DNA from 3 places in the Stenotrophomonas sp. 82F1 genome. Region 2 is predicted to be linked to each of the others. Evidence: predicted binding sites of a transcription regulator. Region 2 holds the regulator's gene; each other region holds the start of a gene.
What was found. Region 2 encodes FliA, which starts transcription of late flagellar genes. Its sites were predicted from a motif close to TAAAGTTTNNCNNNCNNNGGCCGATAA; they were not measured.
Positions count from the first base shown of each region.

Region 1 (3,273 bases), on a different contig from region 2:
GCCCACGCCCACATCCAGGCGCACAGTGGCCTGCTGGATACGGGTGACGATGTGGCCCAGCTGCGCGACAGTGGCGTTGGCATCATCCCGCATGCGCGCGAACACGCCCTGCAGGTCGCCCTCCATGCGCACGCTCAGGTCGCCGCGTGCCAGCGCGGCCAGCAGCGCCTGCAGGTCGCCCAGGTTGGTCTCGAAGGTGGACAGCAGGCGATTGATGCTGGTCGACAGCGTGCGTACGAAACCCTGCTTGCCCTCCAGCGCGATGCGACCCTGCAGCTCGCCATGCGCCGCCGCATCAACCAGCGCCGCCACTTCGGTTTCCAGCAGCGTTTCCAGCGCGCGGCTGCGCCATTCCACCGCGACACCAAGGAAGTGCTCGTCCTCGACGATGGCATTGGCGATCAACTGGTAGCGGGTGCCGGCGTGGCCGATCTCACGCTCTTCGCGCTGACGGACGCCGATCAGTCCCGCCAGCGCCGGATGCAGGCGGACCGCGTCACTGCCGAGCAATGTCTCTGCGGAATGATCCAGCAACTGCAGCAGCGCCGGGTTGGCGTAGGCCACCCGCCCTTCCGCATCAACCACCATCAGGCCGGTCTGGGCGCTGTCCAGCGCCTGCCGCACGCGCGTGTTGCCGCGTGCCACCGCGCGTTCGGTCTCGGTCCGCGCACGCAGGCGCTGCTGCATATCGACGAGGCGCTGCGCGAGCTGACCGATCTCATCATTGGCGTTGTGCACGCGCAGCGTGGTGTCGAGCCGATCATCCGCGATATCGCCTGCAAAGCGCAGGGTGTCCTGGATCGGCCGACGCACCGCACGTACCACCAGCACCAGGCTGGTGATCAGCACACCGGCCACCAGCAGCAGGGTAGCCACGAACAGCACGCTGGCCATCCTTGCGCCCGATCGCTGACGCAGTTGTGCCTGTTCCAGTGCCGCAACCTGGGCCTGCTGGAACGCGGCCAGTGCCGGGCCGACGGCCGCTGCGGTCTCGAGCAGCGACTGCGCCTCCACGTCCAGGCCGACGCGCGCGGCGGTATAGCCCAGCAATGCAGCCTGGTAGGCCTCCATGCCATTGCGTATGCGTTCCTGCACCTCGGCGGGCAGGCCAGCCAATGCCAGGTCGAAGGGCAGCTTTTCTTCGCTGGCGCGATCGGCGTGGGTGGAATCGCCATCGAGCAGCAGCAACGCTTCCTGGCGCCGCATCCGCTGCACATGCAGGGACAGCGCTGGCCGCTCCAGCGCATCCACCTGCGCCTGCAGCGCGTCGGCAGCCTGCTGCAGCTGCGCGGCCAGGCCGGCGTCGCCGCGTCCCATCTCATCCACCCGCTCGAACAATGCGGCGATGCCCTGTGAGAAGGCATCGACCGCCTCGGCCATCGCCTGCAGCGCCTTGCGCCGGCCCGCATCCATCGGCATGCCGCGCAACGCCTGCAGGTCCTGCTTCAACATCTGCTGCGTGGCCAGCAACTGGCTGCGGTCCGCAGCATCGAAACTGCGCGCATACTGGGTCTGCAGGCGCCTGGCCTCGGCCACCCGCGCCGCCAGCGAAGCAACGCGGTCACTGCCGTGCTGGTAGCTGGCCTGGTCACGGGCCGCCTGCGTACTCGCATGGCTGGTCCAGGCATGGACGGCGGCAATGGCCACCAGGCCCAGGCTGCAGACCAGCAACGTCGCCTTGAGCTTGTCGGCAACGCTGAGCCGATGTGGCTGCAGCCAGCGCAGCAGGCCAGGGAAACGGGAGCGCAACCCGACAACGCGGCTACGCAGGGACCGAAGGTGGGGAACGACGGCCGACATGACAGGCTCCAGGCGGAAGGACGCACCTGTATCGGCCGGTTTCAACAGAACTTTAGCGGTGGATTGAATCCTGCCGCGGGCAGTGGCCAGTCGTCGCTGTTGTACCGGCCGCAGGCGACCGGGGGATGACACCGGCGCGCCGCGCTTGACCTCAACCCCGGTTGCGGTAGCACAGTGGAGACCCCTGCCCGTGGTGCCTGCCATGTCCGTCGACGTCTCCCGTTACCTGCAGCGCCTGCAGCTGGATGCCCCACCACCGCTTACCCTGGCCGGGCTGACCCTGCTGCAGCAGCGCCACAACGCCCTGCTGCCGTTCGAGACCCTGACCAGCCTGCTGCGCGACGCGGTCGCCATCGACCTGGACAGCGTCCAGCACAAGCTGCTGCACGCGCAGCGCGGTGGCTACTGCTTCGAACTCAATGGCGCGTTCCTGGCCCTGCTGCAGGCCCTGGGTTTCGATGCGCAGCCACTGAGCGCACGTGTGCTGTTGTCAGCCGCCGATGGCGAGCTGACCGCGCGTACGCACCTGCTGCTGCGGGTGCATCTGCTGGGCGAGGACTGGCTGGTCGATACCGGCTTCGGCAGCCTGACCCCGACCGTGCCACTGCGCCTGCATGAGACCGCAGTCCAGGAGACACCGCATGAGCGCTACCGCGTGCAGCGGCTGGAGGATGGCGACTACATGCTCGCCTCTGAGGCCGGTGACGACTGGCGGCCGCTGTACCGTTTCGACCTGCAGCCACCGGCGCCGATCGATAACGAAGTGGGCAACTGGTACGTGTGTACGCATCCGCAGTCGAGCTTCCCCGGCCAACTGCGTGCATCACTGACCGGGCCGGATTGGCGACGCACCATCGGCAGCGGCAACTACACCGAATATCGCCCGGGCCAGGTGCCGGCCAAGCGCCCGCTGCGTGATGTACAGGACGTGCGCGAGGTGCTGCAGCAGGGCTTCGGCATGCGCCTTCCGGATGATCCGCGATTGGATCCGGCCATCGCCGACTGGCTGCAGCGGTCGCGGGCCGCGTCCGTGTAGCGCCGTTGTCGGCGCTCAGATGATGCGCAGGGTGATCGCCTTCAGCACCGCACGGGTGCGATCACGCGTACCCAGCTTGTCCAGCAGGCTGGATACATAGTTCTTCACCGTGCCCTCGGCCAGGAACAGGCTGCGCGCGATTTCCTTGTTGCTGTAGCCACCGGCCAGCAACCGCAGGATCGCCACTTCGCGTTCACCGAAGGTATCGCTGGGCGGCGCTTCGTCATGGAATCGATAACGTGCCCGTACCGGTTCGGTGCTGACCGGCAACAGCAGCGTCTGGCCGGCAGCGACCCGCTCAATGGCCTCGCGCAGGTCTGCCGGCGCTGCGTCCTTGAGCAGGAAACCCTGCGCGCCGGCCTCGCTGGCACGCAGCAGCAGGTCACTCTCGTCGAAGGTGGTCAGCAGCAGGCAGGGCGTTCTGTCGCCACGCGCAC
Region 1 covers NZ_JBSPUD010000019.1:94,813-98,085, reverse strand. Annotated here, with positions in the region: gene AC13GI_RS16840 (methyl-accepting chemotaxis protein) at 1-1,800, opposite strand, end outside; gene AC13GI_RS16835 (arylamine N-acetyltransferase family protein) at 2,003-2,836, shown strand; gene AC13GI_RS16830 (response regulator transcription factor) at 2,852-3,273, opposite strand, start outside.
Region 1: the regulator FliA is predicted to act here: its motif matches at 1,829-1,855, upstream of AC13GI_RS16840 (methyl-accepting chemotaxis protein).

Region 2 (3,273 bases):
CTGCCCGCCAGGTCCGCACCCTGCTGGTGCTGCCGGCCAACACCAGCTTCGGCGACATGGACGAGGTGGTCCGCCGCTTCGGCGCGGCCAACCTGCAGGGCCTGGTGCTGAGCAAACTGGACGAGACCGGCCGCTTCGGCAACGCCCTGTCGGTGGCGGTGGACCACAAGCTGCCGATCGCCTGGGTGACCGATGGCCAGGACGTCCCGGACGACCTGCACCGGGCCAGTGCAGCCAATCTTGTACTTCGCCTTGAAGATTTGCGCCGCGCGGCCGATATGCCCTGCAACCCGGAGTTGAACCATGCCGTCGCGTGAGTACGCCAAGCTGACCACCACCTTCCCGCTGACGGCGACCCGCAGCGAGCCGCTCGGCCCTGTGCGCACGATTGCCGTGACCGGCGGCAAGGGCGGCGTCGGCAAGACCAACGTGTCGGCCAACCTGGCCGTGGCGCTTGCCGGCATGGGTAAACGCACCCTGTTGCTGGATGCCGACCTCGGCCTGGCCAACATCGACGTGATCCTCGGCCTGAGCCCCACCAATACCCTGGCCGACCTGGTCGCTGGCCGCTGCAGCCTGGATGACGTGATCATCGAAGGCCCGAACGGCGTGCTGGTGGTCCCGGCCGCGTCCGGCCGCCGGCACATGGCCGAGCTGGCCCCCGCCGAGCATGTGGGCCTGGTCAACGTGTTCTCCGAACTGGAGCGCGAGCTGGACATCATGGTGGTGGACACCGCCGCCGGCATCACCGATGGCGTGCTGACCTTCTGCCAGGCCGCGCAGGACACCGTGGTGGTGGTCTGCGATGAACCGGCCTCGATCACCGACGCCTATGCCCTGATCAAGGTGCTGTCGCGCGAACGTGGCGTGGACCGCATCCAGGTGGTGGCCAACATGGTGCGCGACCCCAACGAAGGCCGCGTGCTGTACGAGAAGCTGACCCGCGTCTGCGAGAAATTCCTCGCCGATGTCTCGCTGAACTACCTCGGCTGCGTGCCGCAGGACGATTGGCTGCGCCTGTCGGTGCAGCGCCAGCAGCCGGTGGTGAAGGCCTATCCGTCCAGCCCGTCGGCACTGGCGATCACCGAGATCGCCCGCCGCACCGCCCGCTGGCAGGCACCGACCGAGCCGCGCGGTGGCGTCGAATTCTTCCTTGAACGCATCATCAAGCAGCGTGGGGTGGCCGCATGAAAGGCGCCGCCCAGTACAGAGAGGTCCAGCGCACGGCGGCCAACGAGGTCATCGCCCAGCACTCGGACCTGGTGCGGCGCATCGCCCACCACCTGGCCGCACGCCTGCCGGCCAGCGTCGAAGTGGACGACCTGATCCAGGCCGGCATGATGGGCCTGATCGAAGCGTCGCGCAGCTACGACGCCGACCAGGGTGCCTCGTTCGAGACCTACGCCTCGATCCGCATCCGCGGTTCGATGATCGATGAGATCCGTCGTGGCGACTGGGTGCCGCGTTCGGTGCACCGCCGTGCCCGCGACGCCGCTGCCACCATCCGCCGCCTGGAGCAGAGCACCGGCCGCGCCGCCAGCGCCACCGAAGTGGCTGCCGCGATGGAGATGCCGCTGCCCGAGTACCTGCGGCTGATGGAAGACGCCTCGCGCGGGCAGGTGCTGAGCCTGGAATCACGCATTGAAGACCAGGGCGAGCTGGACACCGTCGCCCAGGGCGGCCCGACCCCGCAGCAGGTGCTGGAACGCGGCGAGTTCGGCCGCGAGCTGGGCAATGCCATCGGCCACCTGCCCGAGCGCGAACAGCTCGTGCTGTCGCTCTACTACGAGCAGGAACTGAACCTGAAAGAGATCGGCGCAGTGCTCGGCGTGAGCGAGTCGCGGGTCTGCCAGATCCACGGCCAGGCGGTCCTGCGCCTGCGTGGCCGACTGAAGATTTTCGAGGCGGCCGACGCCGGCCTCGAGAGCTGATCAACAAAGGAACTCTGCTTTGAACAAGAACATGCGCATCCTGATCGTCGACGATTTCTCGACCATGCGTCGTATCGTCAAGAACCTGCTGGGCGATCTGGGCTTCACCAATACCGCCGAAGCCGAGGACGGGCATGCCGCGCTGTCGTTGCTGCAGAGCCAGCCGTTCGACTTCGTGGTGACCGACTGGAACATGCCGGTGATGACCGGCATCGAACTGCTGAAGGCGATCCGTGCCGATGCCAAGCTGAAGACCCTGCCGGTGCTGATGGTGACCGCCGAAGCCAAGCGCGAGCAGATCATCGAAGCGGCGCAGAACGGTGTGAACGGTTACATCATCAAGCCGTTCACCGCACAGACGCTGGAAGAGAAGCTCGGCAAGATCTTCGAACGCCTGGCGGCCAGCGCTTGATGGACACCACGGTCGACAAGAGCGCCCTCGCCCTGCGCCTGCAGGAAGCCCTGGATGCATTGGAATCCGGCGACGAGGCGGCCTGGCGCCAGCGCATCGACGGCCTGGTGGCGCTGCGCACCCAGCCGATGATGAGCGGCCTTTCGCGGCTGGCCCGCGAACTGGGCCAGGCACTGGGCGAACTGCCGACCGTGCCCGATGAAGCCGGCGAGCTGGACGACGCCTGCGCGCGCCTGGACCACGTGGTGGCGATGACCGAACAGGCCACCCACCGCACCCTGGACCTGGCCGAAGAGTGCCGCAACCTGACCGAACAGCTGCGCGCCGATGGCCTGCAGCCGGGCCAGGACGTGCAGCTGGACCGCATCCGCCACAACCTCACCGAGATCGCCCTGACCCAGAGCTACCAGGACCTGACCGGACAGATCATCCGCCGCGTGGTGGGCATCGTCCGCCGCGTGCACGAGGGCTTCGGCGCGCTCGGCCTGCCGCCGGAACAGCATCGCACCGACCCGGAACTGGCCGGGCCGGCACTGAAAGGGCTGGACCGCCATGCGGTCTCGCAGAACGACGCCGACGACCTGTTGTCGGATCTGGGGCTGTAACCATGGGCGCGGTAGCCGACGACATCACTGCCGATTTCATCATCGAGGCCCAGGAAATCCTGGATCGCCTCGGCGAACAGCTGGTGTCGCTGGAACAGGCACCGCAGGACAATGAACAGCTCAACGCGGTGTTCCGTGGCTACCACACGCTGAAAGGCGGCGCAGGTTTCCTCGGCATCACCGCGATGGTCGAACTGTGCCACGCCGCCGAAGAGGCGCTGGGCGCTGCGCGTGCCGGCCAGGCCGTACTGCAGGCACATCACTTCGATGCCGCCCAGCAATCACTGGACTACCTGCAGTCGATGCTTGACGCGGTGTCCTCGGG
Region 2 covers NZ_JBSPUD010000002.1:15,956-19,228, reverse strand. Annotated here, with positions in the region: gene flhF (flagellar biosynthesis GTPase FlhF) at 1-317, shown strand, start outside; gene AC13GI_RS02475 (MinD/ParA family ATP-binding protein) at 304-1,191, shown strand; gene AC13GI_RS02470 (RNA polymerase sigma factor FliA) at 1,188-1,931, shown strand; gene cheY (chemotaxis response regulator CheY) at 1,951-2,343, shown strand; gene AC13GI_RS02460 (protein phosphatase CheZ) at 2,343-2,948, shown strand; gene AC13GI_RS02455 (chemotaxis protein CheA) at 2,951-3,273, shown strand, end outside.

Region 3 (3,273 bases), on a different contig from region 2:
ATGATTGATCTTAGAGTCTCTGTTGGTGCTGCTGGTATATCGGGCGCTGATGATTTTGAATTGAATGTATGCACGCCTGGCTGGCTGCGTGATAATTCGTTCGCGCCTCGCTGGGGAAGAGGGTTGTTGATTGTGAATGATTTTAATTATTCCGTTATTCAGGATATTATCGCCAGGTACATTGATGGGTGTGACGGCGATTCGTGGGATGAAATAGTTGCCAAGCTATGTATGGTGATGAAATGGGAGTTTGACGACTACTCTATTGCCCAATAGTTCATCTTCGATAAGTATATGCTGAAATCGACAAGTGGCTGGATTGATTCCCCGGATGGGGAATTGATCAGGAAGCGGCTTCTTGCGGAATTGGGGGCCTTTCAAGTCGTCGTGGTTCTTCATCATTATTTTGGCCAGGCGGAGGAGTACTTTGTTCTGATGGTGGATCGCTCTTCAATCGTCGAAGTGGAGGTTTCGTCGAATGGTGTCGAGGACTTCTCAGCGTCCTCGATAGCTGACTATCTGAGGATGAATAGAAAATTGCCGGCCTCATTTAGGTTTGATATCGAGGTGGCTCGCGCTCTGAGTTGATGGTGCCATTATGGGTGCAGTTGGGCGCTGCTGTGTCGGTCGGGAAGTGTGGCGGTGCGCCGAGCTGCTGGAGTTTTGCATCCATGATCTTGGTTCAGCGTGAGGCCGATCCAAAATCTGGAGGGATGTAGGTGTGAGAACACTTTTGTCTGATTGGTGCGCGTTCTGTGAAGGGTCGGCTGTGTTTGATAAGTCCCATTTTTTGGGGTTGTTGAAAGAGCACGGAACCGATGTCGAGCTCCGGAAGATATTTGGTTATTTTCGATCTTCGTTGGATTTGCATGCGAAGGCTGTCAAGGTTATTTCTTCCGGTAGCCTGGACGGTTCGTTGTACCTGCGTCCGCGTTTCTCAACGTCACGCGAAGAGATTGTCAGGCTTGGAAGTGAGTGGCTGAGGGGGCAGGAGGAGATATGCGGAAAGATAGGTGATGTTGAGATTGAAGGAATCTGCAGGCGCGCGAAGGTGGTTTTTGCTGCCGAGAGTGATCTGGATTCCGCGCTTCAGCGTGATATTCCTCATCACTGGCTGTTCGATGGAATTGGTGATTCGCTGAGGGCGAGCAGGATATCCGAGTCTGATCAGGTGTATGCGTTGCTTGAGGCGCTTTATGGGTTGGCTGCCGACTATTATTTGGCATGGTATATCGGTGGCTCCTTGTTTGAGTTGGATGTGGATTTCGGTCCTTATTTTGAATTCTGGCGCATGGGTGGGCGGTGCGCATTGACTGAGACGGAGTTTCTGATTTCCAATCAGTAACTGGTTGCCGCGCATGCATTCATTTCTGCTGCCGCTCGCTGCCCGGTAGTGTGCTGGTGAAGGCGCCTGCAGCGCGTGCGCATGGCCACCACGGAGGGCAACATCAGCCTGACCGCAACCAACATCGCGGCCGAGAACGATGTCAGCATCCGCGGTGTCCTGGGCAAGGCCCACGTCGACCACTTCCGCGAGCACGCGTGACCCTGTCTGCATGATCGAACCGAACCTGATTCCGTGCGGATGCGTTGTCGATGCAGGTGTCATGAAGCCGTGAACCCTCGACGAAACACAGCAGGAGGTTCTGCTGCAGGGCATCGGACAGACTGACGTTACCGTTGAGGGGAGCAGGGCTTCTTCTCGATGCGGGCGGTCATTGGCCTGGATGGATAATATTGAGGATTACCCTGCCTGCGAGGCGTTCGGGCCCGATATATATATCAAAGAGTGTTTGAACGGATTCACTTTGATGAGGATTCGAAGCGTAAAACTTCCTTAAAGTTTCCCCCCGTCGAGCCGCCATCGAAGGTAGGGCCACGATCAAGGGAATTGAGATGCTCGCCTTACGCAACCTCCGTGTGGGATCCCGGCTTTCTGCCGGCTTCGGTCTGCTGTTGCTGTTCATCATGGCCATCGTCGGCCTGGTGTTGTACGGAAACCATTTGAAGTCCGCCCAGTTCGAGAAAGTAGTGGGCGTGAACATGGTCAAGATGCGGTTGTTGAACGACATGCTTGATACCAACAACGCGGTGCTGATGCATCGCCGTCTGATGGTGATCAAGCGTGGCGAGGAGTTCGACAAGGATTACCAGCGGGCGCAGGAACTGAGCCGTACCTACGACGGCATCTGGGACAAGTACGTCAAGATTCCCCGCGATGCCACCGGCGACACGTTGGTGGCGCAGATCGCGGCGGCACGCAAGGCGACCGATGTGTCCACCCAGCAACTGCACGAGCGGATGAAGGCGGGCGACTACGACGGTGCAGCCACCGAACTGCTGGCCGAGCACGGTCTGGCCACGGCCTGGAATGGAGCGATTTCCAGCCTGCTGCGGCACCAGGAAGCCCTGACCGAACGCAGCCGTGAGGAATACCGCGCCACGGAAGCGTGGACGGGAACCCTGTCCATCGCCTTCGGTGTGCTCAGCCTGATCCTCGGTGCACTGGCTGCGTGGGCGATCACCCGCAGCCTGACCCGGCCCTTGGCGGGTGCGGTGAAGCTGGCCGATGGTATCGCCAACGGTCGCCTGGACAACGTCATCGATGCCTCGGGCAATGACGAGGTGACCCAGTTGCTGAAATCCATGCAGCGCATGCAGGGGCAGTTGCAGGCGGTGATGGCGGCGCAGGGCGAGATGGCGCGGCAGCATGATGACGGCAGCCTGGGCTATCGCATGGACGAGAGCGCCTTCCCCGGCGATTACGGGCGGATGGTGCATGACACCAACGCACTGGTGGGTTCGCACGTGCAGGTGCAGAACCGCCTGATCGAGGTGATGAAGCACTACGCGCGCGGCGACCTGTCGGTGGACATGGATCGCCTTCCGGGCGAGAAGGCGGCGATCACCCAGGCCATGGACGAGACCAAGTCCAGCCTGTCGGCCATCAACGGCGAGATCCGCCGGCTGGCCACAGCCGCGGCCGCCGGCGATTTCAGCCTGCGAGGCGACGAAACACGCTTCGAGCACGATTTCGGCGAGATGGTGACCGGCTTGAACCGGTTGATGCAGACCACCGATGAGAATCTGGTGCAGGTGTCGAGCCTGCTGCAGGCGATCTCGCGCGGCGATCTGACCGTGCGCATGCAGGGCGATTTCCACGGTGTGTTCGCCCGTATGCGCGACGACTGCAATGCCACCGTCGAGCAGCTCACCCAGATCGTCGGCCGTATCCAGGCCAGCGCATCCAGCATCAATCTGGCAGCGGGGGAG
Region 3 covers NZ_JBSPUD010000001.1:140,684-143,956, forward strand. Annotated here, with positions in the region: gene AC13GI_RS00570 (Imm8 family immunity protein) at 1-276, shown strand, start outside; gene AC13GI_RS00575 (hypothetical protein) at 295-588, shown strand; gene AC13GI_RS00580 (hypothetical protein) at 770-1,345, shown strand; gene AC13GI_RS00585 (methyl-accepting chemotaxis protein) at 1,897-3,273, shown strand, end outside.
Region 3: the regulator FliA is predicted to act here: its motif matches at 1,839-1,865, upstream of AC13GI_RS00585 (methyl-accepting chemotaxis protein).